Regions from separate parts of the Paenibacillus canaveralius genome, predicted to be linked through region 2. Evidence: predicted binding sites of a transcription regulator. Region 2 holds the regulator's gene; each other region holds the start of a gene.

What was found. The regulator Rex, encoded in region 2, represses fermentation and respiration genes when NADH is low (regulators of the CRP and FNR family bind a similar motif). The targets are predictions, from matches to a motif close to TTGTGAAATATTTCACAA.
Region 1: a site for Rex is predicted at 1,618-1,635, ahead of nirB (nitrite reductase large subunit NirB). Genes of this name have one in related genera too.
Region 3: a site for Rex is predicted at 4,146-4,163, ahead of ABC395_RS08170 (cytochrome c oxidase subunit 2A). Genes of this name have one in related genera too.
Region 4: a site for Rex is predicted at 4,809-4,826, ahead of ABC395_RS25255 (DUF1641 domain-containing protein). Genes of this name have one in related genera too.

Annotation. Positions count from the first base shown of each region.
Region 1 covers NZ_JBDFMM010000001.1:4,023,721-4,031,174, forward strand. The annotation lists gene nirB (nitrite reductase large subunit NirB) at 1-1,575, opposite strand, end outside; gene ABC395_RS18190 (AAA family ATPase) at 1,909-5,535, opposite strand; partial or broken gene ABC395_RS18195 (exonuclease SbcCD subunit D) at 5,551-6,739, opposite strand; gene addA (helicase-exonuclease AddAB subunit AddA) at 6,816-7,454, opposite strand, start outside.
Region 2 covers NZ_JBDFMM010000001.1:1,952,624-1,960,077, reverse strand. The annotation lists gene ABC395_RS09265 (amidohydrolase) at 1-12, opposite strand, end outside; gene ABC395_RS09260 (DUF47 domain-containing protein) at 253-882, shown strand; gene ABC395_RS09255 (inorganic phosphate transporter) at 906-1,919, shown strand; gene ABC395_RS09250 (redox-sensing transcriptional repressor Rex) at 2,011-2,634, opposite strand; gene dinG (ATP-dependent DNA helicase DinG) at 2,621-5,521, opposite strand; gene ABC395_RS09240 (tetratricopeptide repeat protein) at 5,614-6,249, opposite strand; gene panD (aspartate 1-decarboxylase) at 6,340-6,723, opposite strand; gene panC (pantoate--beta-alanine ligase) at 6,728-7,454, opposite strand, start outside.
Region 3 covers NZ_JBDFMM010000001.1:1,750,514-1,757,967, forward strand. The annotation lists gene ABC395_RS08155 (ROK family protein) at 1-894, shown strand, start outside; gene ABC395_RS08160 (SMP-30/gluconolactonase/LRE family protein) at 994-1,836, shown strand; gene ABC395_RS08165 (sulfatase-like hydrolase/transferase) at 1,919-4,018, opposite strand; gene ABC395_RS08170 (cytochrome c oxidase subunit 2A) at 4,230-4,403, shown strand; gene ABC395_RS08175 (cytochrome c oxidase subunit II) at 4,457-4,927, shown strand; gene ABC395_RS08180 (b(o/a)3-type cytochrome-c oxidase subunit 1) at 4,957-6,630, shown strand; partial or broken gene ABC395_RS08185 (FAD-dependent oxidoreductase) at 6,783-7,304, shown strand; gene ABC395_RS08190 (NAD(P)/FAD-dependent oxidoreductase) at 7,378-7,454, shown strand, end outside.
Region 4 covers NZ_JBDFMM010000001.1:5,582,945-5,590,398, reverse strand. The annotation lists gene ABC395_RS25285 (RNA polymerase sigma-70 factor) at 1-171, opposite strand, end outside; gene ABC395_RS25280 (phytoene desaturase family protein) at 330-1,646, opposite strand; gene rluF (23S rRNA pseudouridine(2604) synthase RluF) at 1,808-2,497, shown strand; gene ABC395_RS25270 (threonine/serine exporter family protein) at 2,552-3,313, shown strand; gene ABC395_RS25265 (threonine/serine exporter family protein) at 3,329-3,757, shown strand; gene ABC395_RS25260 (uracil-DNA glycosylase) at 4,023-4,601, shown strand; gene ABC395_RS25255 (DUF1641 domain-containing protein) at 4,959-5,384, shown strand; gene ABC395_RS25250 (NAD(P)/FAD-dependent oxidoreductase) at 5,421-6,602, shown strand; gene ABC395_RS25245 (stalk domain-containing protein) at 6,819-7,454, opposite strand, start outside.

The sequences.
Region 1 (7,454 bases), 2.1 Mb from region 2:
CGCGGGACGGCACTTCGAGCAGCCTTCGGGATTGTTCCAATTCAGAGCCGTCATAGTCTCGCGGATCGTCGTCAGCTTGCGCTCGCGCATCGCCGCCACGATTTCGTCCCGGCCGAGCTGCGTACAGCCGCAGATGCCATGGGCCGCCGTGCCCGCCTCGTAGCCGTCACCCAGCACGCCCGCTAAGATCTGCTCGACAAGCGGCTTGCAGCCTCCGCACGAACGGCAGGCTCCCGTGCAGGCCTTCACTTCGTCGACTGTTTTAAGCCCCTGCGTGCGGACGGCTTCCACGATGGTGCCTTTCGTCACCCCGTTGCAGCCGCAGACGATATCCTCGTCGGCAAGAAGCTCCGCTCCTCCGCCGCTTTCCTCTCCCGCAGGAATTCCCATCAGAGCGGCGTGCACGTCTTCGGTCATTTCGCGGCCGCTTCGTATCCACTGCTGAAGCTGGGTCGCCTGGCTGACATCGCCGAACAGCACGCCCCCGACGATCCGGCTGCCGCGGACGAGCACCTTCTTGTACACGCCTCTCCAGTCATCCTGCATTTTGACGATCGTAAGATCCGGACGATCCAGAAACTCGCCGGCCGAGAACACGTCCACGCCCGATATTTTCAGCTTGGTAGCCAGCACCGTCCCTTCGTAAGGAGCCGTCTGCCCCCCGCACAAATGCTTGGCGAGTACGCTGCCCTGCTCAAAGAGCGGAGCGACAAGCCCGTAGCACACGCCGCGGTGCTCGCAGCATTCGCCGACGGCATACACGTCCGGAGCCGAGGTCCGCATGAAATCGTCGACCACGATTCCGCGGTTGACCTCCAGGCCTCCGGCCGCGCCCAGAGCGCTGTTCGGCTTGATTCCCGCCGCCATGACGACAAAGTCCGTTTCCAGCATCGTTCCGTCCGTAAACGCCAGTCCTTCGACGCGGACGCCTCCGGTGAGCTCTTTCGTCTGTTTTCCCATCGCGAAACGCAGCCCCTGACGCTCCAGCTCCGCCCGCAGCATTCCCGAAGCCGCCGGGTCCAGCTGGCGTTCCATCAAATCTTCCATCAGATGAACCACCGTTACTTCCATACCCAGCTTCGACAGGCCCTTGGCCGCTTCCAGGCCGAGGAGACCGCCGCCGATGACGGCCGCCTTTTTATAAATCCGGGCCGCCTCCGTCATCGCTTCGCAATCGGCAATGTCCCGGAAACCGACAACTCCTTCCTTATCCGCGCCCGGAACCGGCAGAATGAAAGGCTTCGAGCCCGTCGCCAAAATCAGGACGTCATAAGGAAGGACATCCCCGCGGTCCGTCGTAACCGTTTTGGCCGTCGTATCCAGCGCGTTAGCCGTTGTTCCCGTCATGAGCTCAATGCCGTTTTCACGGTACCAGTTCCAATCGTTCAGAACGATTTCTTCCGTCGTTTTGCTTCCCTCAAGCACATAAGAGAGCTGAATCCGGTTGTAGTTCGGATGAGGCTCGCTTCCCACAATCGTTATATCAAACAAGCCGGTGTTGATTTTCAAAATTTGCTCGATCACACCCACTCCTGCCATGCCGTTCCCGATAAGTACCAATTTTTTGCGGTTCATAGTCTAACGCCCCCTGCCTTGATCAATCTTTCAAGAAATCATTTGTGAAATTAAGCACATACTTAGTATAAACGTCTTCCGTACCCGGCAGATGTGAGAAAAGTCACAGGACACGAGGCAGATGTGAACATCGCTTGAATGAAACGTGAACAGCCCCCGCCTTTTCTGCAAAAAAAAGCACATCCGCACCGTTAAACGGGGAATGTGCTTTCTGGCCCTGTTTCCAGGACAACCGGGAATACCGTTATCTTTTTTTTGAAAAAGGGGCACCGCCCGCGAGTCTGAAAACGCGGACAGGATCTCGGAGTGCGGCCGTTTAAGGATTCTCCAGCCTTACAGCAGCTCCAGTCTTACCCGGCTGCCGCGGCCGGACGGCTCGGCGGGCTCGACGATCAGCTTGCGCGGCAGCCGGGCCCTCAGCTCCGGCACGTGCGAAATGACGCCGACCGCGAGCCGGTCCATGTGAAGCTTCTCCAGGGAAGTGACCACCATATCCAGCAGATCCTGGTCCAGGGTACCGAACCCTTCGTCCAGGAAGAAAAATTCCAGCGGCACTTCGCCCTTGAGCTGGATCTGTGCCGACAAAGCGAGCGCCAGCGCCAGCGACGTCAGGAACGTTTCGCCCCCGGACAGCGTGCCGACCGGGCGCTTCACCCCGCCGGAGCCGTCATCGCGGATGACGAAGCCGCCGCCGGAGTCCACCTCGATCGCGTAGCGCTGCCGGGTGAGCTGCCCGAGCCGCTGGGAAGCGGCCCGGCTCACCTGCATCAGCTGCTCCTCCGCGAGGAACTCGACGAAGGCGTTCGCTTTCAGCACGGACTGCAGCTTCGCCAGCCGTCCGTGCAAAGTCTGCTGCGTGCTGCGCCGCTCTTCCAGCCGGCGCCACTGCTCGTGCTTCGCCTGCAGCTCCTCGCAGTCGCGCTCCGCTTTGGCGCGGACCGCGAGCGCGGCCTCATCGCGCTCCTGGGCTTCGCGCAGCTCCAGCAGCATGCCGGTCCAGTCGGCTTCGCTGACCGTCCGCCCGGCAAGCTGCTCCCGCAGCTGCGCGAGCCGGGAGCGGAGCGTCTGCTCGCGCTCGCGGTGACGCCGGGCCTCCGCGCTCCACTCGGCGCGCTGCGCTTCGGCGACGTACGCGCCCCGCACGGCTTCGGCGTCCGCGAAAGAGGACGGCTCCAGCGCGCGTTCGAGCCGCTCCAGCGCTTCGGAGAGCTGCCCGGCGGCGGAAGCGGCGGCCTGTTCGGCGGCGCTGAGCGCCTGGGCCGCCTCCTGCTGCTCGCGGCGGGCCTGCTCGTGCGCGAGCCGGGTCTGCCCCGCGCGGCCGCGGAGCGCGTCGAGCTCGGTTTGGGCCGCCGCGATCTGGCGCGGCACCGGCTCGTCGCCGACGCGGTCGTGCAGTTGCTGCGCCTTCTCGGCGGCGAGCTGGGACAGTCCCTGCAGCTTGGTCGCAAGCTGCAGGGCGGTTTTGTCGAGCTCCGCCGCTTCGGTGCGGAGCTGCTCGATCTTCGCGAGCACCCCGTCGATGAACGGGATGCTCTTCTCGATGCGGCCGCGCAGCTCTTCCGCCTGGCGCTCCTGCTCGTTCAGCCGCTTCAGGTGAGCCTCTACGGCGTCCAGCTCCAGACCCCTGGCGCCGAACTGCCGCTGCCAGGCTTCTTCCCGGCCGCGGATGCTTTGCTCCAGCGCCTGCGCTTTGGCTTCTTCGGCCTGCAGGGCCGCGCGCTGCGTGCGCAGCTCCGCCCCGGCCGCCTGCATGCCCGCTTCAAGCGGCTTCAGCCGTTTCAGGAGAGCCTGGAAGCCGGCTTCGAGTTCTGCCGCCAAGCGGCCCATACGCCCGGTTTCCGCTTCCAGCCGCTTGAAACCGGCCAATTGCCGCAGAGCCTCCTCGGCGGAAATTCCGGCTTTTTCGCCGGCGGCGCCGCTCTCTGCATCCGCTATGACAGCTGCTTCGCTGCTGCCGGCTCCGCCGTCCCCGCCCGCGGAACCTGCCGGGTACGCCTCCGGCGGAAGCTCCGGTTCCGCTTGAATCCCCGCAGCCGCTTCCGCCAGCATGCGGGCCGCTTCCGCTGCCGCATGACCGGTTTCACCCGTGGAACCGGTCCCGGCTCCGAGAACGGCAGCGGATTCGTTAAGGGCAACGGACGGATCATGCGTCCCGGCACGTTCGTGCTCAAGCGCCCGCTTGGCGAGACTGTCGAGCCCGAATACGTGACGATCGGCCGCCAGTCCCGCTTCCCGGATGACGCGAAGGAGCGATTCGCACTCTTCCATTCCGGGAGATGCCGGCTCCCCTCCGTCCTCCGTTTCACGGTATGGAGCCGGATGCTCCAAAGCCCCGCAAACGGGGCAGGGCTGCCCTTCATGCAACTCATGAGCCAGTTTCCCGGCCAGATTGCGAAGCTCGCGCTCACGGTCTTCCCGTTTGCGGACCCGGAGCAGCCCGGCCGCCGCTTCTTCCTGCTCCGTCAGCTGTTTACGCAGCTCCCGGGCTTCCGTCCGTCCGGCGCCGAGTTCGCCGAGCCAGCGGGCAAAATGCTCCGTCCATGCGGTAAGTTCCCCCGCGCGGGCCGCAAGCTCGCCCTCCCCGGCCTCCATCGTCCGGCGTCTGACGCCGGTCTCCTGCCGGAGTTCCTGGAGCTGGCGCTTCTGCATATCCAGCTCTTTCTTGGCGTCCCACGCTTCCTGGAGAAGGCTGCGCTGCTCGTAGCCGACCTCTACTTTTTTCAGCGCTTCTTTCAGCTCCGCTTGTTTGCCCAGCGCTTTTTCCTTCGTCTCCTGTTCCTTCCGGAACGCCTCTTTCACAGCGGAAAGCTGTGCTAAGAGCTGTTCCTCGCTCGTTTTGAGCCCGTCACACTGTTTGTGCAGATCGGCAAGCTGCCGTTCCTGCTCCAGGGCCTGGTTCAAATGCTCCAGCCGGATCAGCAGCGGCTCCTCGCGATCGGCCAGCTCCTGCCGTGCCTGCTCGGACGCTTGCAGGGCCGTGTCTAACTTGACTTCGGCCTGAAGGGACCGTTCCTTTGCCTGAGCGATCCGTCCGCGGCGCTCCGCTTCGGCTTTGGCCGAAGTTTCCGCGTGCTCGACGTAAGGACGCAGTTTCTCCGCTTCCTCCGCACGCTTCAGACTTTCTTCGCGCCGCCGGATTCCGGGCTCTTCCTCCTCGGTTTTGCGGAGCTCCAGCTCCGTCTGCCGTTCATCCTTTTGCACGCTTAAAATTTGCTTCATCTCTTCATAGCGGACGGACGCCTGCTGAAAAAGCTTGCGCTGGGCGGCGGCATGACCCGACGCTTCCTTCAGCCTTTCGGCAGCCCCGGCCAGCGCTTCCTCGGACGCGTCTCCAAGCCCCTGCTGCTCGGCGGCGATCTGTTTAAGCAGGCCGTCGGCTTCTTTCAGCCTGCCGCTTACGCGGGCGCTGAGATGATCTCCGTAAGCTTCGAGATGGAATAGCCGCTGAAGCATCTGCCGCCGGTCTTTGCCGGTCAGCGAAAGAAATTCGGCGAATTTTCCCTGGGGAAGCACCACGGCGCGGGTAAAATCCTGCATGGACAAACCGAGCACCTGATGGACCCGGCTGGTCACGTCCGTGGATTTATCGGCCAGCACGACCGGCTCCTCCCCGCTGAGTTCGACAAAACGGCTCACGGTATTCGTGACCGAAACGTCCGATCCTCTCTTGAACTGCCGGTCCACCCGGTACCGGACGGCGCCTGCCGGATGGCTGAGCTCGAAAGTGAACGAGACCGCCAGCGTATTTTCGGCATGGTTCATGATGCCCTGCGTACCGCCGGAAGCCCGTTCGACTTTGCCGTAAAGCGCCAGCGTCAGGGCATCCAGAATGGAAGATTTTCCGCTTCCCGTCGGACCGAAAATACCGAACACGCCGGCATCACACAATTGTGTAAAATCGATTTCCTGTGTTTCCCGGTAGCTTTGCAGACCGGATATTTGCAGCCGTATCGGACGCATACGTTTCGCCTCCCTTTATTCGGCCTGCTCGGGGCCGTCCGGATGATCCTGCAGCAGCTCCATGAAGAGCTGCACGAGTTCGGGCTCGGGCTTGGCTCCTCCCGTCTGCCGCTCGTAGAAACGGCGGAACAGCTCATCCACCGGCAGACCCGCGCTCGACAGGGCGGCGGCTTCTTCCTCGGCCGGCTGCAGCTTGCGGATAGACCGGTTTGATATGGATAAACCCGCCGTGCGCCTTGCGCAGGGCTTGAATGTCGTGCAGCGACATCGCTTCCGCGATGTGAATTTCCAGGTCGATCCACGCGTTCGCGTCCCGACCTTCGTCCAGCCAGCGGTGCACCTCCGCCAGCCCTTCCTTCGCTTTCCAGTTCACCAGCGGGCGGCCGGAGGTCAAATAAATTTCTTCAATCGAAGCCGGTTCCCCGGGCTTGACGTCCAGAACGGTCAGCGATTTGGCTTGTCCCGCTTCGGAAAAGCTGTAGGCAAGCGGGGAACCGCAATAGCGGATGGGACTCTGCCCTTTAAGCGTCTGCGGACGATGCAGGTGGCCGAGCGCCACATACTGCGCGCCGACATCGAGTGCCGACGTATCGACCGTGTACGCGCCGCCGACCTGAATCGGACGCTCCGATTCGCTTTCTTTTCCCCCGAGCACATAGATGTGGCTCATGATCAGGTTCACGGTGTCGGGACGAAAGCCCGCCGTTTGGGCCTTGACCAGTTCGCCTACCCGCTCGGAGTAAGCTTTCCTTAGCACTTCTTCGCCGGCATCGTCGCTAAGCAATTCGCCCAGCCTCGACTCGGACGGATACGGCAGCGCAAACAGCTTGGCCTTTTCCCCGGTTCTCGGAATTCCGATCTCCATGAGGCCCGCTTTCGGCAGCCCGATCAGGGTGATTCCCTGCGCTTTGGCAATCGGGGAGGACGCCCCCAGACGGTCGGGATGATCGTGGTTGCCCGAAATGACGACAACCTCCCTCCGGCCGTCCTCGGCGAGCCTGGACACGGCGTCATAAAAAAGCTGCTCCGCAGCGGCGGGCGGATTGACGGTGTCATACACGTCTCCCGCCAGCAGCACGAGATCGATATTCCCTTCTCTGACAATACGGACGAGTTCGTCCACGAAAGCAACCTGTTCCTCGAACCGGCTCCGCCCTTCCAGGGTTCTCCCCAGGTGCCAGTCACCGGTGTGCAGTATGCGCATACCAATCCCCCAAATCTGATTGTATCTGTAAACGGCCGGCCCGCCTTTACCGAGCGGTTCGTCCGGCCTCTTTTATTCAAATTTCCACCACGTGCCCGCCGTCAAAGAAAAACAGGTACGTTCCCCCAAGCTTGCGCTTCCAGATTTTTTCCACCGCCTGCCCGTACAAACCGAGCTGAACCCGGTATCTTTCGCGCAGCGCTTCAAGGCCTACGCCTTTGACACGGTCCGTCTTGTAATCGAGCATAATCAGGTGCCCCTCATATTCGAACAGGCAGTCGATCACGCCCTGTACAAGCACCGTTTCCTGGCGGGTCGACGCATCCGCATTCGGATAGACACGGCCGGCGGGAAGCCCCAGGCTGAAGGGCACTTCACGCCATACCCGGGTAGAGGCGGCAAGCTTCGAGCCGATTTCCGTCCGGAAAAAGCCCGCAAGGATGTCCTTATCCACTGCTCTCGCCTGGGCCGGGGTAAGCAGTTCTTTATCGGTCATATCCCGGATGACGGCTTCCACCGCCGCCGGAGTCACTTCCTTCAGCGGCATATGCTGCATGACGGCATGATAAACGGTTCCCCGTTCCGCCGACGTCAATTTCTTCTCCTCCATAAAACGGGGACGTCTCAGAAGCGACGTTCTTGCCGAGGAAGCAGCCGAAGGCGTACCCGGTATCGCAGCACCGGACGCAGCTTCCCCGCCTGCTTCACCGGGAGA
Region 2 (7,454 bases):
CGTTTTTTTCATGGGATAGCCCTCATTCCGTATAAAGTGCCGAAATCGGCAGTTATTCTTATCTTTTCAATGTACAACGTCACCTGTTTAAAATCAAGCCGAGCAAACAATTGAAAAAACGCTCAACCAGTGATTGCTTTCTGGGGAAATGTTATGATATTTTTAAGTTTGTGAGTTTAAGCTACAAAATTCTACATACATTAAACTTAACTTCACGGAATCTTTACAATCGAATCACTAGGAGGAACCGTAATGGCATCGCTTTTTAGCAGTAAAAGAGGAGACGTCGATTTTTTAAACCTGCTCATTCGGGCGGCAGAAAACACACTCCATGCATCCCAGATGTTCAGAAACGCGATGATGGGAGATAAAATTCCGGAAAACTTTTTCCAGATGATCAAAGACATCGAGAGTAAGGGCGACCAGATCACCCACGAAATCTTTAAAGAGCTGAACAAAGTCTTTATCACTCCGCTTGACCGTGAAGATATTATGGAGCTGGCTTCCAAACTCGACGACGTACTGGACGGCATTGAAGCGACTGCGGCACGTTTTGATTATCTCAACATCAGCCAGACGGACAAGGTTATGCAGGAATTCTCCGCCGTGATCGTGTCCAGCTGCCAACATATGCTCGATGCTTTCAAGCTTCTTTCCAAAAAGAAGTACATGCAGATTCCTCAACATACGGTAGAAATCAATGCGCTTGAGAACGAAGCCGACCGCCTGATGCGCGAAGGCATCCGTGAGATTTTCATTACCAAACGCGATCCTTACGAGGATTTCAAGCTCAAAGAACTTTATGAACGTCTCGAACAGACCACCGATGCATGTGAAGACGTTGCCAACATCTTGGAAAGCGTCGTGCTGCGCTACTCGTAAGCCCAGCAGTTTAGGAGGATTTCATGACGACAACAGTTCTTATTACCTTGATTGCGATCGTTTTTCTCGCCCTTGCCTTTGACTTCATTAACGGTTTCCACGATACGGCGAATGCGGTAGCGACTTCGATCTCTACGCGCGCAATGAGTCCTAAAGTGGCCATTATATCCGCCGCATGTCTGAACTTCGTCGGCGCCCTGTATTCTTCGGAAGTGGCGAAGACGATCGGCAGCGGGATCGCGGATCCGTCCAAGATCAACCACGGTGAATTTATCGTCATCGCGGCCCTGCTTTCCGCCATTATCTGGAACCTGGTTACCTGGTATTATGCCATTCCCTCCTCTTCCTCCCATACGCTCATCGGGTCCATTGTCGGAGCCGTGCTGGCCGGGGCGGGAGCCGACTTCGTCAAATGGGGCGGTCTCGGCAAGATCGTACTGATTCTGGTGCTTTCACCGATAGTCGCGTTTGTAGCCGGCTATATCATCATGACGATCATCAAATACCTCGTTATTCTGACGGGCAACAAATCCCGCTCGAAGCTGAACCGCGTGTTCAAGTTCTTCCAGATTCTGTCCGCCTGGCTGCTGTCCTTCTCCCACGGGGGAAATGACGCCCAGAAAGCGATGGGCATTATCGTATTCGGACTCGTCGCTGCCGGAGCCCAGACAACCATGGACGTGCCGTTATGGGTCAAAATCGCGGCTGCGACCGCTATGGGTCTCGGAACTTCGATCGGAGGCTGGAAGATCATCAAGACGATCTCCAAAAACTTGATCAAAATCGAGCCGATCAACGGATTCGCTTCGGATTTGACTTCCTCCATCGTGATTCAGACTTCCACGCATATGGGGATGCCGCTTTCGACTACTCACGTAATTTCCTCCGCCATCATCGGTTCCGGTTCCGTACTCCGGTTTCATGAGGTGAAGTGGGGTACGGTAACACGCATGGTCGTTACCTGGATCATTACGATTCCGATCAGCATCATTCTGTCTTATGTGCTCTATACCGTGTTGTTTAAGTTCTTCGTATAAATTAAAATTGGATTCCATTAAAAAACCGCCATACGGCCCAAACGGCCCATATAGCGGTTTTTCTGGTTTTTAAGACTAGACCCTCACTTGTTTATTCAGGAAGGTAATAGGCCAAGCTCTGGAGCTCTGCCGTAAAGTCCGCATGATGCACACGGATTTCTTCCGGTACTTTCAAAATGGACGGAGCGAAATTCAGAATCGCTTCGATGCCCGCCTTCACGAACTGGTTTGCGACGTTTTGCGCTTCCGGCGCCGGAACGGTTATGATGCCGATTCGAATGCTGGAATCCCGGATAACATCGGCCAGATGCTCCATGGGCAGAACGCTCATGTTATTGATAACCTGGCCGATCTTGTCCGGCGACGAATCGAAAATCGCCGTTATTTTCATCTGATCACGCAAATAGATGTTATAGTTGCACAGCGCCCGGCCCAGGTTACCGGCTCCCACGAGGGCAACCGGTATTTGGCGGTCAAGCTTCAAAATCTGGCGGATCTTCTCGATAAGATAGGTTACATCGTAGCCGATCCCCTTCTTTCCAAATTCACCGAAGTAAGCCAAATCTTTGCGGATTTGGGCCGGATTCAGATTCAGCTTCTGTCCCAGATCCTGGGACGAAACCGTTAATACGTTTTTCTTCGACAGTTCGTTAAGAAAACGCAGATAGATCGGCAGCCGTTTTACGACTGCCTCGGATATTTTAGGTGACTTCAAGCGAGTTCTCTCCCATCCATTCCTGAATTCTCGGTACGATGCGCTCTACAGGCATATGTTCAATCTTCGGCCCCGGCAGAGAGTAGAGAAAGTGCTTGCCGTACTGTGTCTCGATGACACGCGTATCGTAGATCAGCACAATGCCTTTGTCCGAAGCTCTGCGTACGAGCCGGCCGAACCCCTGCTTGAACCGTATGACGGCCTGAGGCACCGACAGCTTCATGAACGGGTTCTGATTCCGTTTTTTCAGGTTTTCGCTCTTCGCTTCGACCAGCGGATGATTCGGCGGCTGGAAAGGCAGCCGTACGATCGCCAGACACGTCAGAGCTTCTCCGGGAATGTCCACCCCTTCCCAGAACGAGCTCGTGCCCAGCAGAACACATGCTTTATGCTCTTGGAAAAGCCGGGTCAGCTTGCTGCGGTTGCCGGTGTCCACCCCTTGACCGAGCACATGAATCCCCTGCGGACGGAGATTTTCTTTCAGAACCGCGTGGGCCTGCTTCAGCATCCGGTTCGAAGTGAACAGAACGAGCATCCTGCCCCGTGTGGCCACGGCCACATCCGTAAGCGACTCCGTCAGCGCTTTGAGGAACTCCTCCTCGCCGCTGCGGCCTTTTAACATCGGAAAATCCCGCGGAATGCACACAAGCGCCTGCTGCCGGTACTGGAACGGGGACGGAAGCTGGACGGTCTTCAGCTTCGGATTCTTCTCTTCTTCAGCAGGCAGTTTCAGCCCGAGCTGATCCGCCGAATACTGGAACGATTTATTCACCGACAGGGTAGCCGAGGTGAGAATCACGCTCTCCTTGTTGTCAAAGAAATGTTCGCGGATCAGGGGGCTGACGTCCATCGGCACGGAGATCAGATTGATCGAACGGCTCTTGTTGTATGTCCCCGCTTCCACCCAATACACGAAGTTGTCGTCCGCCATCTTCATAAAGAAGCGGAGCGTCTCCTTGGCAGCCTGCAGTTCCTTCGCAACCCCGCCGAGATCGGTTACGAAGCTCTGGACGTCGTATTCTTCCTGGACTTCCTTCAAATCCTGAGCGAGCGAATCGACGGATTTGTACACATCCTGAATATGCTGTTCCAATATCTCTTCCAGATCCGTAAAATCGCTCCAGTTCGGCGGGAGCGACTCTTTCTTCAAACGCATCACCAGAGAACCGGGATCGATCTGGCCGGGCTCGGAATTCGTCTGGAGCAGCTCGTAAAACTTTTCACAGAGTAAATCCCAAGCTTCCTTGATCAGCAGCGTTTTCGGGAAAAGGTTGTCGATGCCGTTCATCCAGGTAGCCGCGCGATAGTCGTCGTCATAGCGCTGCAGCTTCGTCCGGAGAGCCGGCAACTGCCCGTTCCGGCTGTCTTTGAACAGCCAGAGGAGCTGATTGGTCAGTCCCAGATAATGAAGCTCCTTACCCAAATGCTTGCTGGCTACCTCTTCGAAATGATGGGCCTCATCCAGGACGAGGTGCTTATAAGCCGGCAGCACACGGTTCTCGGCCTTCATATCCGTGAACAGCAGCGAGTGGTTCGTAATGACAACGTCCGAATTGTTGGCGTCATGGCGAGCACGGTGATAAAAGCACTTTTTGAACCATGGGCAGTGCCGGTTCTGACACGACTCCGCATCGCTCGATACGGTATGCCAGAAAGCGGCGCCCTTGTTTCCGAAATGCAGCTCCTCTTCGTCGCCCGTCTGCGTCTGACTCAGCCAAACGACCATCTGTGCGGCCGTAATGGCATCCTCCTTGCCCGTGTCGAACTCCTGCATGGAGATGCGGTTCTCGAACTTGCGGAGGCACAGGTAGTGGCTGCGGCCTTTGAGAACGGACGCTTTAAAATTGACCGGGAAAATTTCGTGAAGCAGGGGAATATCCCGCTCCCGCAGCTGCTCCTGCAAATTGATGGTGTGCGTGCTGACCACCACCTTCTCGTCGTGCTTGATCCCGTAATAGAGGGACGGAATCAGGTAGCCGAGCGATTTGCCCGTGCCCGTACCGGCTTCGATCATGAGATGCCGGTCGTTCTGGAAGGCTTCCTCAATTTCGTGAATCATGATTTCCTGGGCTTCGCGGCTTTCGAAATGCTCGAATTTCGCTTTCAAAGCCTCTTTTACCTGTTCGTAAACGTCTTCAAATGAGTCGCTCAGTTCCAGCACATCGTTCTCGTCACGTACCGGGTCTTCGTCCCCCCAGTCCTGCACGTTCAGTGCGAACTGGCGGTAATACTGATGAACCGATGTATCCAGAGGTGTCTGCTGTTCCTTGAACCGGGCGATTTCCGACATAAACCAGCCTAGGTCGCTCGTCTCGGCGGGCAGGATCTGGGCCAGACGCTGAACCGTCAGCAAAGGCAGGGAAAGCAGCCTGTCCAGGCTCATCGTCCAGATCTCCGCCGTAACGTCCGCATCGCTGTCCGCCTGGTGAGGCCGCTCATGCTCGATGCCGAAGGCCGAAGCCACCATGCCGAGCTGATACGTCGGAAGAGACGGAAACACGATTCTCAGCATATCTATCGTGTCCAGGACGCGTCCGGTAAAATCGGGATAGCCCGTTTTACGCAGAGCGCGCTGCAGAAAACCGAGATCGAAAGAGGCGTGGTGAGCCACAAGCACGCAGTCAAAAAGCAGCGGGTACATCTCCGCCATAATATCATCGAGCTTTGGAGCATGCTCCACCATCTCGTCGGTAATGCCCGTAAGCTCCGTAATCGAAGAAGGTATACTGATCCCCGGGTTTACCAGGGAAGTATACCTGTCGGTTACTTCCATATCATCTATAATAACGAGACCGACTTGAATAATATCGTCAGCCGGGCCCGTTCCAGTCGTTTCAAAATCCAAAACCGCAAATTTCATAAGTTCAAGCCTTCTTCCTTTCTCCAGCTTCTATTCTAAGCATACCACATTTAGAGGCCCAGAGGGGAAGTTAGTTTGTCGATTCCACAAATAAAGAGAGCATCCGTTCTTATTTCTTCTTATTCGTTCGATGCGGAAAAAAGCTCCAGACAGTCCGGATCGGCATGATAGGCTTTTTTGAAATACTCAAGCGCCTGTTCCAGATTCCGGTTCTGAAACTGGATGCAGCCCATCGCGTTGTAAGAGATGGCTTTCATCTGTTTATTTTCGGTAAGTGCCAGAAGAAGGGTGAAGTGCCGGGCGGCTTCCGCCGTATCTCCCTGGCGCAAATAGCCCATGGCGAGATAAGCCCTCGCAAGTAAAAAGTCCGGTTCGCGCACAAGCAGAGCCTCGAATTCCCGGGTCGCCTGCTCGTACATGAAGAGCATATAAAATCCCTGCCCGCGGATAAACTCCGCCGCTTCCCTCCCCTCGGCCTGATTAGGCTGATCGGCTTCGGCCGCCGGAGACAAGTCCGGCTGCTGCGGATCGGGTACGGGGGCTGACATAGACGGGACGGACGCGTTTTCGACGGACAGGGTTTTTCCAAGCTTCTCCTCAAAGAGGAGCCAGTGCTCGATACAATCGTCACTAATGGCCTTCAGGGCTGCAAGCTCATCTTCAAGCTCCGCTTTTAACGCGCCTTTCGCATTCGGCAACTGAAGCAGAATTTCATCCAACACTTCATTCATCGTGGCGAACAAATGTTTGAACACTGCGCATCCCCCACCTTCGGCTTTGCTGTCGTACACTCATTCTGCGTTGCCGGAGGTGTTTTCATACAAGTTCTTTAAGGGTGCCAGACGTTACAGTACAGTTGCATGCATTTCCTCTTTTAGCAGCTGGGCCACTTTATTGTTTTCTCCCATGATCGCTACGGTCGGCTTGTGGCGCCGCGCCTCTTCTTCCGTCATCATCGCGTAAGAAATGATGATAACCGTGTCACCCGTCTGCACGAGCCGCGCCGCGGCGCCGTTAAGGCAGATAACACCCGTTCCGCGGGGGCCCGGTATAATATATGTTTCCAGGCGGGCTCCGTTGTTGTTGTTCACGATCTGGACCTTCTCGTTCGGCAGCATATCCACCTGATCCAGCAGATCCTCGTCAATCGTAATGCTTCCGATATAATTAAGATTCGCCTCGGTCACCGTCGCACGGTGAATTTTGGCTTTCATCATGGTTCTGAACATGCGATCACTTCCCCAGGGTTAAAATAGTGTTGTCGATAAGCCGCGTAGCGCCGAATTTAACCGCCAGCGCGACGATAAGCTGTACGGGTACGCCCGTTTCAACCGCTTCGGGCTGCTCCAACTGCGGGTACGTCAAAACCTCTACGTAATCGATTTCCGCGAGAGGGGCTTCTTCAATGATGGCTTTTACGTAGCCGCGGAGGTCTTCCGCCCGGAAAGAAGCGTGCTCCCGCGCCCAGGCTTCCGCGGCTTTCAAGGAGCGGCTCAGAACGAGTGCCTGCTCCCGTTCGTCCCTGCTCAGAAATACGTTCCGGGAGCTCATCGCAAGCCCGTCTTCTTCGCGTAAAATGGGGCACGCCACAATGTCCACGTTCATATTCAAATCCTGGACCATTTGCGAAACGACGGCGACCTGCTGCGCATCCTTAAGTCCGAAGAAAGCTTTATCGGGCTGAACGATGTTGAACAGCTTGGCCACGACCGTAGTCACCCCGTCGAAGTGCACGGGACGCGAAGCGCCGCAAAGTACCGAAGTGATACCCGAAACGGAAACGGTCGTTTTGACCGGTCCCGGGTACATTTCCTCGACCTGAGGCAGAAAAACGATATCTACCCCGGCTTCTTCCGCCAGCTTCAAGTCCCTCTCCGTATCCCGCGGATAACGGTCTAGGTCTTCGGCAGGACCGAACTGCAGCGGGTTGACGAAAATGCTGAGCACGACGATTTCGCTC
Region 3 (7,454 bases), 200 kb from region 2:
TCCCGTACGTGGGAAATGAACGAGATGATGACACCCGATGTGCTCCTGGCAGCTCTTGCCGATGAAGCGAAGGCCATGCTGAAGCGCAGGAGAATCGCTTCCGAGCATGTGCTCGGGATGGGTGTCGGAGCCGTAGGCCCGGTGGACCGCGAAGAAGGCGTCATCCTGAATCCGCGCTATTTCCCGACACCGGGCTGGCAGGGCGTGCCCGTGCGCCGGATGCTGGAAGAAAAGCTCGGTTTGCCCGTCCTGCTCGATAACGGAGCCAATACGGCGCTTCTCGCGGAATCCTGGTCCAGGCATAAACGCTCGTTCCGCCATATGCTGTATGTACACCTGGGCGTCGGACTCCGTTCGTCCATGCTCAGCGAAGGGAAGATCATCTACGGGGCCGTCGATTTGGAAGGCTCCATCGGGCAGATGATCATCCAGACGGATGGCGTCGCTCCCCGGTCCCAGGAGGGCAATTACGGGGCCTTGGAGTCCTATGCTTCCATTTATGCGGTCGAACGGGAAATACGCTCCAAGCTCAAACAGGGACGGTCCAGTATGTTATCCTCGCTCGGCAGTCCGGATGCCCTTACATTCCGCGAGATTGTCCAGGCCCTGAACAACCGCGATCCGCTGGCGGTCGAGGTGATGACTCAGGCTGCCGTGTATTTCGGCATCGGACTGGCCAATCTGCTCAATATGCTGCATCCGGAGAAGGTCGTTCTCGGAGGACCGCTTATTTCGACGAATGATCTGTTTTTCTATACCGCCACACAGACCGCGATAAAGAAAACTTATTATTACCCGGACTACCAGGTGCTATTCAGCAAAGGAAGCTTCGGAGAGGAAGCGCTCGCTATCGGGGCGGCGGGACTGGTCATCCGCCAGCTTTCCGCCCATTGAGTTCTCATCTATCTTCTTTCGTTTAAAGAGAAAGCCGCTTGCCGGCTATACGAAACGATCCCGGAAAGTGGAGTGGATCAAAAAAAGGAGAGATCAGACATGGAACAATTATTCAAAAGCAGTGTATTTACGCCTCCGCACGGTTTTACGGGTGGAATCGAAGGACCGGCCTGCGATGCCCAAGGAAACTTGTATGCCGTGAACTATGCGAGAGAAGGCACCATCGGTAAAGTGACGCCGTCGGGAGAAAGCAGCGTATTCATCGAGCTTCCGAACGGCAGCATCGGCAACGGGATCCGCTTTACGCGGGCCGGAGAGATGCTGATCGCCGATTATAAGAACCACAACGTGCTGAAAGTGGACATGAAAACGAAGGCCGTTTCGGTCTGGGCGCACGGACCCGGCATGAACCAGCCGAACGATATCGCGATTTCAGCTAACGATATTGTGTTTGCCAGCGATCCGAACTGGAGCAACAATACGGGCAACCTGTGGCGGGTAACCCCTGGCAGCGTGACCCTTCTGGAGAGCGGAATGGGGACAACGAACGGGATCGAAGTTTCGCCGGACGGGAAAAAGCTGTATGTGAACGAATCCGTACAGCGCCGGATCTGGGTGTACGATCTGACCGAGGCGGGCGCGATTTCGAACAAGCGTCTGTTTATCGAATTCCCCGACTTCGGCCTGGACGGTATGCGCTGCGATTCGCAGGGCAACCTGTACAGCACCCGTTTCGGTAAAGGAACGGTCCTGAAAATTTCTCCTCAGGGCAAAATTCTTCAGGAAGTCGTTCTGAAAGGAAAAAACTGCACCAACCTGACCTTCGGCGGTCCAGACGGCAGAACGGTCTATGTTACCGTAGCGGACAACGGCAACGTGGAAAAGTTCCGCACGGACGTTCCCGGCAGATGCCGGGTGTTGAGCGGGGTCGTTTCTTCCTAGAAGATTTTCAGGCGCAGCAAAAAAGACTTGGTTCCGTACACTTCCCTCGGGAAGCGTACGGCCAAGTCTTTTTATAATGCCGTTATTTCAGTTCATTCACTTGTTTGACGGGTGTGGTTTGGATCGGCAGGTTTTTGGAATCGATCACTTTTACCTGCAGGTTCACCGGTTTACCCGATTCCACAGCATCTTTCGGTACGATGGCGGAAAGCGATTGGCGGCTCTCATAGGTTGTTTTCAAAGCCTTGTCGTTCATATAGACGACACAGCCCGGAGCGAAATTTTTGCCGCTGATTTCGACGGAAGCGTCTCCACCGGTGCCTCCGGCCGTGCTTTGGTGAAGCGGCGACACATTGTCGATCGTCATCTCACCGAAGCCGAGTGTATATTTCGGATTGATGATCTTGTCACGGAAGCCGTTGAAGCTGTACTGCTCCCCGAACAGCACGTCATATTGAAGCATCTGGTACTCCGTCACGTCCTGCTCGGTCAGCTTCATGCGCTCGTAATGATTGCGCGGCGGAATCATCGGGAACTTTTTGGACAAGGAGAAGAGATAGTCCATGTAAGGCGTTCCTTCGCGCTGAGCCAAATTCAGCAGGTAAGGGCCCAGGAAGGAAGAGCTCATGTCGAGCTTATCCTGATGCTTCGGCAAATAGTTGTTCCAGACGACGACCGGGAGGCTGTACAGTTTATCCAGTACGGCTGCGGAATCGTCGTCGTCTTTTAAATAGCCGGTGTCTTTGTAAGCTTGATAATTGTTGCCCAGGGACGGCAGGTGGTCGCCGAACAGCATGATGATCGTCGGCTCGCCTTTCTTCTCGTAATGCTCCACGAGCATTTTGAGCGCATCGTCCGTATTGTGAACGCCTTGGGCGTAAGTTTCGAGCATACCCTTCGTTTCTTCCGGGAAATTACCGCTCGCCTTGATGGTGTTCTGTTTGAATTTATCCGGCGTGAACGGCGCGTGATTCTCCATCGTGTTGGCAAAGACGAAATCGGGACCGGCGGAGTTGTCGACTTGTTCGATGATTTTTTTCATCACCGCTTTGTCGGCCAGATAAGGACCGTTGTATTCCGGCTCGAAATATTCCTGCGAGATGAATTTGGAGAATCCGAAATTCTGATACACGTTGCGGCTGTTGAAGAACCAGTTGTGGAACGGGTTGATGGCCGCGGTCTGATAGCCTTGTCTGGCCAATATGCTGGCAAGCGAATCGACGCGTCTGTTCATGTACTGGTTATAGGCGATCGCGCCTTCCGGCAGGAAGCGGATCGAATTGCCCGAGAGAACCTCGAATTCGACATTCGCCGTTCCTCCGCCGAACTGGGGCGACAGCATATAGCCGCTGGAATAGTTCTGCTGAAGGTGGTGGACGAACGGAATGGGATCTTCGCTGAACGTGACGTTCTTCATTCTGGTAGGGTCCCAGAACGTTTCCCCGAGAATAACGATAATGTTCGGTTTTACATTCGGATCTATGTTTGTACGGCGTTCGACTTTCTTCACGAAGTTGTCCATATTCGCCTGGTTGTAGCCCTGCGGAGCGTCGATAATGATCTGCTCGATATTCATGACGGTGGAAAGCATGAACCCGTTGACATGATAGTTATCGGCCTGATTCCAGGGAATGGTGGAAATATGAAGGGCGGATTTGATCGGAAGCGGCTTGTCGAAATAGACGACACAAGCGAGCGCGACGCCCAGGACACCGAGAACGATGTTCTCTTTCCAGCGGAAGCGGGAGTGGGTCCAAGGAACGAAATAGAGCAGCGCGACGCTGACCGCGAGAAAGACGATAATGCCGATCACGATCGTTTTATCGAACAAACCGTTCAAGTATTGGACGATATCGGTCGTCTCGCTGCCGAGGAACAAATCCCAGGGCAGTAGAGGCACGCCGAGAATTTTGAATTTAATGCCGCTGATAAGACCGCAGATCAGCATGAAAGCCGCTACGATCCAGAACGCGATACGGCTCCGGCCGGTCAATGCGGTAAAAACTAGGAACAGGCAGAAGGTCAGCAAATAGTTCAGCACCATTTCTCCCGGACTGTGCTTGGCCCAGGATAGGGTGGCCGTCACTCCTCCCCGATTTAAAAACTCAATGAAGACAACGAGCAGCAGGGGCCAAACGAATAAGTGCAGCCGACGCGCTATAAAATGAATACCTTTCTGCATCACAGATCTCCCTGTTCATTCGATTTACAAACATTTTACATATGATTTGCTATGCCATTATACCATGTAGGACCGGGTCTCGATACCTAAAACGTTGTAACAAAATCGTTACAATTTGATAAAGAAATTGTGATTCTTATCACATGTGGGTGCTCACGCCGAAGGTAAGATGAAACCATGAAAAGCTTCATTGACAAAGGGGGATGCCGCTATGGCAAAGCTCGCGCCTGCCAAGGAAAAGCAGGACATTAAGCCCGCTCCGCAAAGCGGGGCGAACGAGAAGGAGCCGGAACTGAAAGGCGCTTTCGCTTCGGTTATGATTCTGGGCGCGTTTATTCTGATTACCTGGTTCGGCGTGTTTGCACTGTATCTTATAAGAAGTTAACGGGGCAAATACGCAAAAAGTTCCGCGAATCGGAAAAAAAGAGGGGATATTACATGCATATTCATCGTTTAGAAAAAATTTGGATCGTTTTCGGCATCTCCATGCTGATCGTCTTCCTGTCCGTGATCGGCGTATCGGCGTTTGCGATGGGAATGAACCCGCCGACCGGCCATGCGCACACGATTGATCCGGCGAAGGTCGATCTGACGCAGCCGTTCGATCAGCCGGGCCTGAAGAAAGTCGGAGAGAACGAGTACGAAGCCGTGATGACCGCCTTCGCGTTCGGCTACAAGCCCGACAAGATGGAAGTTCCCGCGGGAGCGACCGTACATTTTATAATCACGAGCAAGGACGTTGTCCACGGGTTTGAAATCCCGGGCACGAATGTCAATATGATGGTGCTTCCGGGTGAAGTGAATCATCTTACGTATAAGTTCGACAAGCCGGGTTCTTACCTCGTGCTCTGCAACGAATACTGCGGCGGAGCCCACGAATGGATGAAAACGACGATTGTCGTTAACTAAACCCACCGGCAGAAAGGAAGTCGTTATGTATGAACGGAACCGAAACGCAACCGGCGCGGCAAGCCGCCGTTTCTTTTAGTCCGAAAGACAGCAAGCTCGTTCTCGCTCACATTTTATTCGCTTTCGGCGCTCTTCTTCTCGGAGGGATCGCCGGAGTGCTGCAGGGCCTGGTACGCGGAGGCATGGTCAAACTGCCCGCCGGGATCGGTTATTATCAGCTTCTGACGGCTCACGGCGTGCTTATGGCCCTCATTTTTACGACCTTTTTCATTATCGGATTCCTGTATTCGGGTATTTCCAAAACGCTCGGAGGCGAGCTGCTGCCGCTCCCGCGGCGCCTCGGCTGGCTCGGATTCGGCCTGATGGCGGGCGGAACGGCGCTGGGAACGGTTTTTATCCTGCTCAATAAGGCGTCCGTGCTGTACACGTTCTATGCTCCCCTTAAAGCGTCGCCCTATTTCTACATCGCGCTGACGATGGTAGTCGTCGGAAGCTGGATGAGCGGCTTCGGCATCTTCATTAATTACCGCTTCTGGAAACGGATGCACAAAGGGCAGCTTTCGCCGCTGTTTTCCTTCATGGCGGTCATTACGATGCTGCTCTGGCAGGTCGCGACCATCGGGGTGGCGGCGGAAATTCTACTTCAGCTGATTCCGTGGTCGTTCGGCTGGGTCGACACCGTAAACGTCCTGCTAAGCCGCACCTTGTTCTGGTACTTCGGCCATCCGCTCGTTTACTTCTGGCTCCTGCCCGCCTATATTTGCTGGTATACGATTATTCCGAAAGTGATCGGCGGCAAAATATTCAGCGACGCGCTTGCCCGGCTTTCGTTCATCCTGTTTCTGCTGTTCTCGATTCCGGTCGGATTCCACCATCAACTGACGGAGCCCGGAATCAGCTCGTTCTGGAAGTTTCTCCAGGTTATATTGACCTTCATGGTCATCGTGCCTTCGTTGATGACGGCGTTCTCGCTGTTCGCCACGTTCGAAACGACAGGCAGGGAGAAAGGGGCCAAAGGCCTGTTCGGCTGGTTCAAGTTTCTCCCTTGGAAAGACGTCCGCTTCTTCGCTCCGTTTATGGGCATGCTGGTCTTCATCCCTGCGGGAGCGGGCGGGATCATCAATGCCAGCAACCAGATGAACCAGGTCGTGCACAATACCCTCTGGGTAACGGGGCACTTTCATCTGACCGTCGCGACGAGCGTGGCGCTCACCTTCTTCGGGATTACGTATTGGCTCATCCCGTCGATTACCGGCCGGCAGCTGACGCCAAGACTGCACAAGCTGGGGATCTGGCAGACGATTCTCTGGTGCGTCGGCATGTTCTTCATGTCGGGTTCCATGCATACCGTCGGCCTGCTCGGCTCGCCCCGCCGCACAGCGTACACGACGTACGAGAACCATCCCGACACAGTGCTGTGGATGCCGTACCATGTTGCGATGGCGATCGGCGGCATGATTCTTTTCGTAGCCGTGCTGCTGATGATCTATAATGTCGTCGCGCTTATGCGTTCGCCTAAAGGCGAGACGGAATACCCGCTCGGCGAAGTGCGGGACGCATCGGAGCCGACTCCGAAGTTGTTCGAGCGCTGGGGACTTTGGCTCGGCGTCACCGCCGTCCTGATTCTAGTCGCGTATACGATACCGGTCGCCCAGATGATGGGCGGAGATACGCCGGGCTCGATCCCTTTTGTAACCTGGTAAAAATAATAACTAACCGTCTGGTGCAGATGCTGCGTCAGGCGGTTTTTTCGTGCCGTCAAGCGTAAAAAGCCCATTTTAAAGGTAGAGGTTTCCCGGAATGGGCATAATATCGGTACCATTCGCCGATTTCAAACGGAAGGAGACTTGACCGTATGAACCTCATTGCAGGAGAGCCTTACTGGCCGCATGTTCAGCCGGAAACCGCCCGGTATCCGAAACTCGAAAGCGATACCGAATGCGAGATTCTTATCATCGGCGGCGGAATATCGGGTGCGCTGGCCGCTTACAAGTTAATCCGGGAGGGATTCACTCCTATGCTGGTGGACAGCCGGGATATCGCCGGGGGCAGTACGGCAGTCAATACGGGAATTGTCCATGTATTCAACGATAAAACCTTGACGAGCTGCATCCATACATTCGGAGAAGAAAACGGCGTCGCTTTTTACAACTTGTGCGGGAAAGCGGTCCGGACTTTTGGCGAGATCTGCCGTGAGGAGAAGCTGGACATCCACTATACGCAGCGGGATTCGCTGTACCTGGCATCGGAGGAGAAAGATGTGCCCATGCTGCTGGAGGAATACCGGACCCTGATGAAATACGGTTTTCAAGTCGAATATTTAACGCCCGGACGGATCGCGGATAAATTCTCATTTACAAAACCGGGAGCCATCCTGACCGCCGAAGGGGCCGCCGTTAATCCCTATGCCTTCGTGCACGGCTTGATAGCAAGCTTCGGCAGCCAAGGGAATGAAGGTGTATACAGGAACCGAAATCGTTTCCCGTGTAGATACCAAGGAAGGAATCGTGTTCACGACCCGGGACCG
Region 4 (7,454 bases), 3.6 Mb from region 2:
TTTGGGATTCTCGATCGGTTTGGCGGCGGACGCTCCGTTCATGGAAAGAAAGGCTTCCTGCACGATATCCTCCGCGTCCATGACGCTTCCCAGCAGCCGGTACGCCAATGAAAAGAGAAGGGGCTTGTAAGCCGTGTACAGCTGTTCGGTCGATAATCTCTCCGTTTCCATAGAAGCAAGGCACCTCTCTTTTTTTCTTTCCCGATAGAACGGGAAGGATAATAACCGCTGGATATCCAAGCCGGCATACCTTCATAACCCCAGTGTATACCGGCTCTTCTTTTATGAACATAAGCAAATCGGGAAGAGCTTCCCGGCAATAGACAGGCTCAAAACGCGACGGTTTCCCGGGCGCCGTTTACGAATTGTTCGGCACGAAGCGCTTCAAGCACGGCGGAAGCTGCCCTGACGGCACTAGCCGCCGAAGCGTCGGCCAGCATTTCACGATGGCCCGCCCAGTCGCCGGCCGCGTAAAGTCCGCTCAGTCCGGGAACGGCAGGGCCCGCGCAGGCGGAAGACCGGCCTGTATGGAACGTATCGGGCACGACCGTAATGTTCGGCAGGAACTGCCGGCCGGCAAGCTCTTTCCGCCAGCCGGGATGAATCAGGTCCATCGTTTCTTCGAGTATACGTTCGTCGGCGCGGGGGCTGCTTTCGCCGGGCCCGTTATACTTGATCAGATGGACCACTTGTTTGCCGTCTTCACTCAGGCTCGCGACCCTCGAATGATGCGAGAAAAAGACCGGCCGGTCCAGCCCCATCACAAAATGACGGCCTTCCACCGGCAGGCGGTTCAGGCTCAGATCCAGGCAAGCCGTCATGGCGGGACGGGCTTCTTCTTTCCAGCTCCGCAGTACGGTCCTCTCCGCCCCGGGAACAAGGCGGAAAAGATCGGCGGGTGCGGACGTGGCGATCACATGGGATACGTCCAGGCGATCCCCGTCCGCTAACCGCAGCCCTTGTATCCGGGAACCGTCATGGATAATTTCGGCGGCCGCTTTGCCCGTCCGTATATCCGCGCCCGCCCGCACCGCCAGATCCCGCAGCTGATCGACCAGTGTCTGCCAGCCTCCGTGAAGATACCGCACACCCTTCAGGGAAGTGTGCACCTGACGGAGCACCGGGCCCGCAAGCTGGCTGTCCGGGTCTGCGGCATATGTGGCCGTCCGGCAGAGGGCATAGAAGAAATGACGGACCATCGGATCGCTTATTTCCCGCTCGGTCCATTCCCGGAGGCTGATGCCGGGGAGAGAGCCGCCGTCATATTTGCGGAGAGCCGTCATCAGACGGACGAGCTGAATTTTTCCTGTCCAGCCAAGGAGCTTGGAGGAGAGGAGTTTCATCGGTTCGACGGGCAGCGGAACGAGCCGGTTGTTCCAAATGCCGTACCCGTTGATCGGCGGCGATCCTCCCTCCATCTTGACACCCATTTCCTTCATGACGGAATAAGCTTCTCCGCCCAGGTATAAGGCATGCCCGCCCAGGTTGAAAAGACTTCCGTTCTTGAGGTTCGTTATGGCCCGGCCCCCGAGCCGGTGCGATTTTTCCAGGACAACGACCGATTTCCCTGCCTGAGCGAGCTTTGCCGCGGCAATCAGCCCTGCCAGACCGGCGCCGATTACGGCTGCATCATAGGTTTTTTCCATCTTTCTCATCCTCCGTTTGGGTGTGATGCCATCAAGACGGGGAAGGGTCCGTTTTTGTGACAGAGCGGCGGCGCGAATTGCATCCGATTATGGTACAATACAGGCATATAAATCGGTGGGTACTCACAACCTAACAGGCAAAAGAAGGGGACAGCAGCTTCATGCGGATCAATAAATTCATTAGCGAAACGGGCATTTGCTCCAGACGAAAAGCGGACGAGCTTGTTCAAGCCGGACGTGTGACCATCAACGGTGCTCCGGCGGAGCTGGGCAGTACGGCCGAGCCGGGGGACGATGTGAGAATCGACGGCAAACCGCTGGGGACCAAGAAGAAGTCCGTCTATATAGCGTTGAACAAACCGGTTGGCATCACGTGCACGACGGAGCGCCACATTCAAGGCAATATCGTCGATTTTGTGCGGCACCCGGAGAGAATTTTCCCAATCGGCCGTCTGGATAAGGACTCGGAAGGACTTATCCTCATGACCAATGACGGGGATATCGTCAATAAAATTTTGCGTGCGGAAAATAACCATGAGAAGGAATATATCGTCACCGTGAACCAGCCGATTACGAACTCTTTCGTGCAGGGCATGTCCACGGGCGTCCGCATTATGGGAACGAAGACGAAACCGTGCAAAGTGACCCGGATCAACGACCATACTTTCCGGATCATCCTGACGCAGGGACTGAACCGGCAAATCCGGCGCATGTGTCAGGCGTTCGGGTATCAGGTGCACCGGCTGCAGCGGGTGCGCATCATGAATATCAAGCTGGACGGACTCCCCAAAGGAAAATGGAGAGACCTGAGCGAATCCGAGTTCAGGCGGCTGATGGAGCTGCTGGATTGAGAACGGCGGCAGTGAAGGGCAGCATCTTATCTACACCACAGGAAGAGGTGCGCAATGGAACAGGCGTCCAGTCCCGGTCAGACCTATAAAATCGTAGATGTGTGCCTGCTTGCGGGAAAAATCATGCTCCAGAACGGAGCGGAAACGTATCGGGTGGAAGATACGATGGCCCGCATCGCGGCCTCTTACGGCCTTCATCATACCCACAGCTTCGTGACCCCGACGGGCATCATCTTCTCCGTAGACGGCAGCGACCCGACCAAGCTGGTCCGGATCTCCACGCGGTCCACCGATTTGCACAAAGTGACGCTGGTCAACGGGCTCTCCCGCAAAATCAGCGACGGACAGCTTGATCTTCAGGAAGCCCACCGGCTGCTTCTCAAGGTGGATAAAGCCAATCTGGCCTATCCCGTGGCCCTCCAGATTGCGGCGGCGGCCGTGTCCAGCGGCTGTTTTACGATCATGTTTAACGGCGGGTGGCCCGATTTTATTCCGGCCGTCGTCACGGGGGGGCTTGGTTTTATCGGGTTTCTTATTTTTCACCGCTATGTGCTGTTCAAGTTCGTAGCCGAGTTTCTGGCTTCTTTCATTATCGGCATGCTGGCTTCTCTGTTTATATGGACAGGACTCGGACAGGAGCTCGACAAAATTATTATCGGCTCCGTCATGCCGCTTGTACCGGGTCTGCTGATCACGAATGCCGTGAGGGATTTGATAGCGGGGCATCTCGTATCCGGCTTGTCCAAGGGCGCGGAAGCTTTTTTGACGGCGTTCGCCATCGGAGCCGGTATCGCGGTCGTCTTTTCATTTTATTAACGGAGGAGTCCCTCAATGATTGCACAGCTCGTGACGAGTTATATCGCCTCCGCCGCTTTCGGCATTATTTTTAACGTTCCCCGGAACACCTTGATCCAGTGCGGCTTCGTCGGGATGATGGGCTGGCTCGTGTACGTCGCTCTCGTGCGGAACGATACCAACGCCATCGTGGCCACTTTGGCCGCGGCGTTCTTCGTGACGGTCATTTCCCGCGTATTCGCCCGTGTCTACAAGACCCCCATTATCGTTTTCAGCGTAGCGGGGATCATCCCCCTCGTTCCGGGAGGCATGGCCTACGACGCGATGCGTTCTTTCGTGGAAAACGACTACAATCTTGCCGTCCAGCTCGCGGCCAAAGCGTTTATGATTTCCGGTTCGATTGCCGCCGGTCTTATTTTCTCCGAGGTGATGAACCAGCTTTTTAAAAGGCCGCCCAGGGCATAGCCTTGTCATAAAATACAAAGATACGGCACTTTTGACGCCGCTGCCACGACCATCCGCCGAGTCCACGCGGGTGGTTTTTTAATTGCCGGATGAGGGATCGGAAAAAAGCCGTTTTCGGACGAACACTCCGTTACGGGGGCCGCTTGTCTCACTATGAGCTTGCCGGCGGTTTGCAGCCGTAAACTTGGACGGTGAAACGGGTAGTAAAGCAAGAAGGGCAGGGCCATACTACTTCCAAAACCGAGTGAAAGGACGGTGCGGTCCCATGGCGATTTTTACCCCCTCCATCCTGCCGGAAGAAAAAGCCCCGGTCCATGCGGCCGAATGCAGGTTGTGCGAGCTGGCGGATCAGCGGCAGCGGGTCGTCTGGGGAGAAGGAGACCCGGCTGCGAAAATCGTGCTGATCCTGGACAATCCGGGTGCCCGGGAGAACCGGGAAGGCGATCCGTTCCTCTGCGGAACGAGGGAAACTCTGCAGGCCGGCCTGCATGAAGCCGGGCTGGATATCCGCTCCGTGTATGTCACGTATCTGCTCAAGTGCCGTCCGGTCAGAGCGTATGACAAGCCTGCGGCAAGGGCCGCGTGTTTTCCTCATCTAAAGGCCCAGCTCGGAGCCAAAAATCCGCGAATTTTGTTCGGATTTGGCAACACGGTCGTCCAAACCTTGTTCGCGGACGAAGAGAAAGACGTCAAAGGATTGAGGGGCGGATGGCATACCGTACTGGGGCTGCCGATAGCTTTTTCCTATCATCCTTTAGCGGTCCGGCGGAGGCCGGTTTTGATGAAGTATTTTATCGAAGACTTGATGCTGCTGGCAATAAAATCCGAGGAAGTACTGGAATAAACAAGCATGTATCCCTGCTTTAGGTGCGGGGGTGAAAAAAGTAGTGATTTTTGTCACAAATTATTCACATGTGTAAAAAATTGTTTTTCTCTTGTCCGCAAGACGGAGGTATAATAGAGGTACATAGGGTTCCGTTTCGACCTGTTCGACATTTTTCCCGAACTTGCAAGTAATGGACACGCAGCCAAGAAAAACCTTCTTCCTTTTATGTGAAAAATGTTACAATCTTATCAGGCCGCGCGGTTTCATTTATCACGAATAGGGAAACTTATGCGAAGACAGAAGACGTCTCGATGGCTAGGCAGGGATCGAAAAATAAACGGGCTTCTATTTCAAAGCAAAGGAGGACGTTAGCTTATGTCAGAAACATCCAATCCAACCCCAAGCACTACCGAAAAAAGGGAACCCCAGGATGTCCTTGATCAGTTGATGAAGCCAGAGGTTCAGGAGTCTTTAACCGTTCTCGTGGAGAATCTGCCGAAATTGGCGGAAATGGTTACGATTCTTACCAAAGCTTATGATTTGGCTCAAAGCGTTGCGAGCGACCAAGTTCTGATCGACGACCTCAAAGGCGGTATGAACGAATTCGTTAAACCGATCACCGAGAAAGCGAAAGGCGTGGCTGCTTCCGTAATCGAAGCAAACGACCGCGCTCAAGCGGAGCACTCCACAATCGGTCTGTTCGGACTGCTCAAAATGCTGAAAGACCCGCAAGTACAAAAGACATTCCGTTTCGTACAGGCATTCTTGGATGTTCAAGCCGAACGGCAGCAACAGCGTTAATCATAAGGTAAGCTGAAACAAGAATGGAGGATGAGTATGTCCAAGCATATTTTGATCTTAGGTGGCGGTTACGGCGGCTTGCTCAGCGCACTGACGGCCCGTCAACACTTGACTGCGGAAGAAGCTACGATTACGGTTGTCAACCGTTTTCCTACGCACCAAATCATTACCGAGCTGCACAGACTGGCCGTAGGTAACCTGCACGAGAAAGCAGTTGCCCTGCCTCTGGAGAAGCTCCTGCGCGGCAAAGACATCAACCTGGAAATCGGCACGGTCGAAACGATTTCCGCGGACAGCAAGCGCGTCATCCTGTCGAACGGCAAATCGTTCGATTACGATAAGCTCGTCGTTGCCCTGGGCAGCGAAACGGCGTTCTTCGGCATTCCCGGCCTCCAGGAGCACAGCTTCACGCTGAAATCCGTTAACGACGCCAACCGCATCCGCGAGCACGTGGAAGCACGCATCGAAGCTTACAGCCAGACCAAGAACAAAGCGGACGCGACATTCGTGGTCGGCGGCGGCGGTCTGACCGGCATCGAGCTTGTGGGCGAACTCGCCGACATGCTTCCGGGCCTGTGCCGCAGCAAAGGCGTCGATTTCAACGACGTCTCCCTGTACTGCGTAGAGGCGGCTCCTTCGATCCTGATGGGCTTCCATCCGGAACTGATCGAGCGCGCTACGACAAGCCTGCAGAAGCGCGGCGTAACGTTCCTGACGGGCGTTGCCATCACCGAAATGCAGGAATCCGTCGTTTCCCTGAAAGACGGAAGCACAATCGAAACGAGCACGCTCGTCTGGACAGGCGGCGTACAAGGTACGCCGGTTGTCGCTAACTCCGGCATCGAAGTGAACCGCGGCCGCGCGACGGTCAACGAGTTCATGCAGTCCACGTCCCACCCGGACGTATTCCTCGCAGGCGACTGCGCGGTTGTATTCCCGGCCGGCGCAGAGCGTCCGTATCCGCCGACCGCACAACTGGCTTGGCAGATGGGCGAAGTGGTCGGTTACAACCTCTTCGCGGCACTGAAAGGCGCTCCGATGGATGTCTTCACACCTGTATTCTCCGGTACGCTCGGAAGTCTGGGCCGCAAAGACGGAATCGGTTCGATCGGCGGCAACCAAACCCGCCTGAAAGGCCTGCCTGCAACGCTCATGAAAGAAGCAAGTAACATCCGTTACCTGTCTCATATTCACGGCCTGTTTGCACTGGCTTACTAATAGCGGTCCGGAATCCTTTTCGGAATCAACCGGTCTAATCCTAAGTCCCGGCATTCTCCTTCGGGGGAGTGGCGGGGCTTTTTTATGTCCTTTTAAGGGAAAGAGACAGACCGGCCGCGCAAAAAAGCCCGCTTAAAGAGCGAAACCGCTTCTTTAAACAGGCTATAAAGGGAATTTAGATGATCCGGGTCCGGCTGCCGTGAAGGCCCGCCCGCTTTATTTGATTACAAGCTGATCGCCGTCTACGGTTACGTCGGCCTTCAGCACCTTTGAGAAGAAAGAGGCCGGCACGTACATGTTGCCGTCTTCTTTAATGACAGCCGCTTCGCCAAGTGAGAAAGGCGCCATTTTATTGATGGTGTACGCATCCTTTCCCTTGTAGACGCTTGTCCATACCGCGCCTTTGGACAGCTCGGCTGCCCATTGCTCCTGGTTCCATTTTAGCTGGAAGCCCAGCTTCTCTGCCGTAATGCGGAGAGGAACCATGGTGGTGCCTGCCGCTGTAGTGTAGAGAGCACCCTGCTTCTCTGACAGCACTTCGCCGCCCACTACGAGACTGGTAGGTGCGGAGGAACTGCCTCCTTGGGAGATAGGGATGGAGAACTCCTGGATGCCTGCGGCATAAGGAGCGATTTCGTAAGGCGAGAACACGATTACCGCTTTACCGTCCTTGATCTGGAAAGACTGCGTGTCGGTAATGCCGGAGAACGCGTCTTCGAAGAAATCATCCGGATGTTTGGCGATTTCCTGACCGATCTGCTTGTCGATAATCGCTTTATAATTGTCCCCGAATAAATCTTTCAGCTCAACTAGCTGAGCTTCCTCCTCATTCAGGACATTATAGGTATCCAC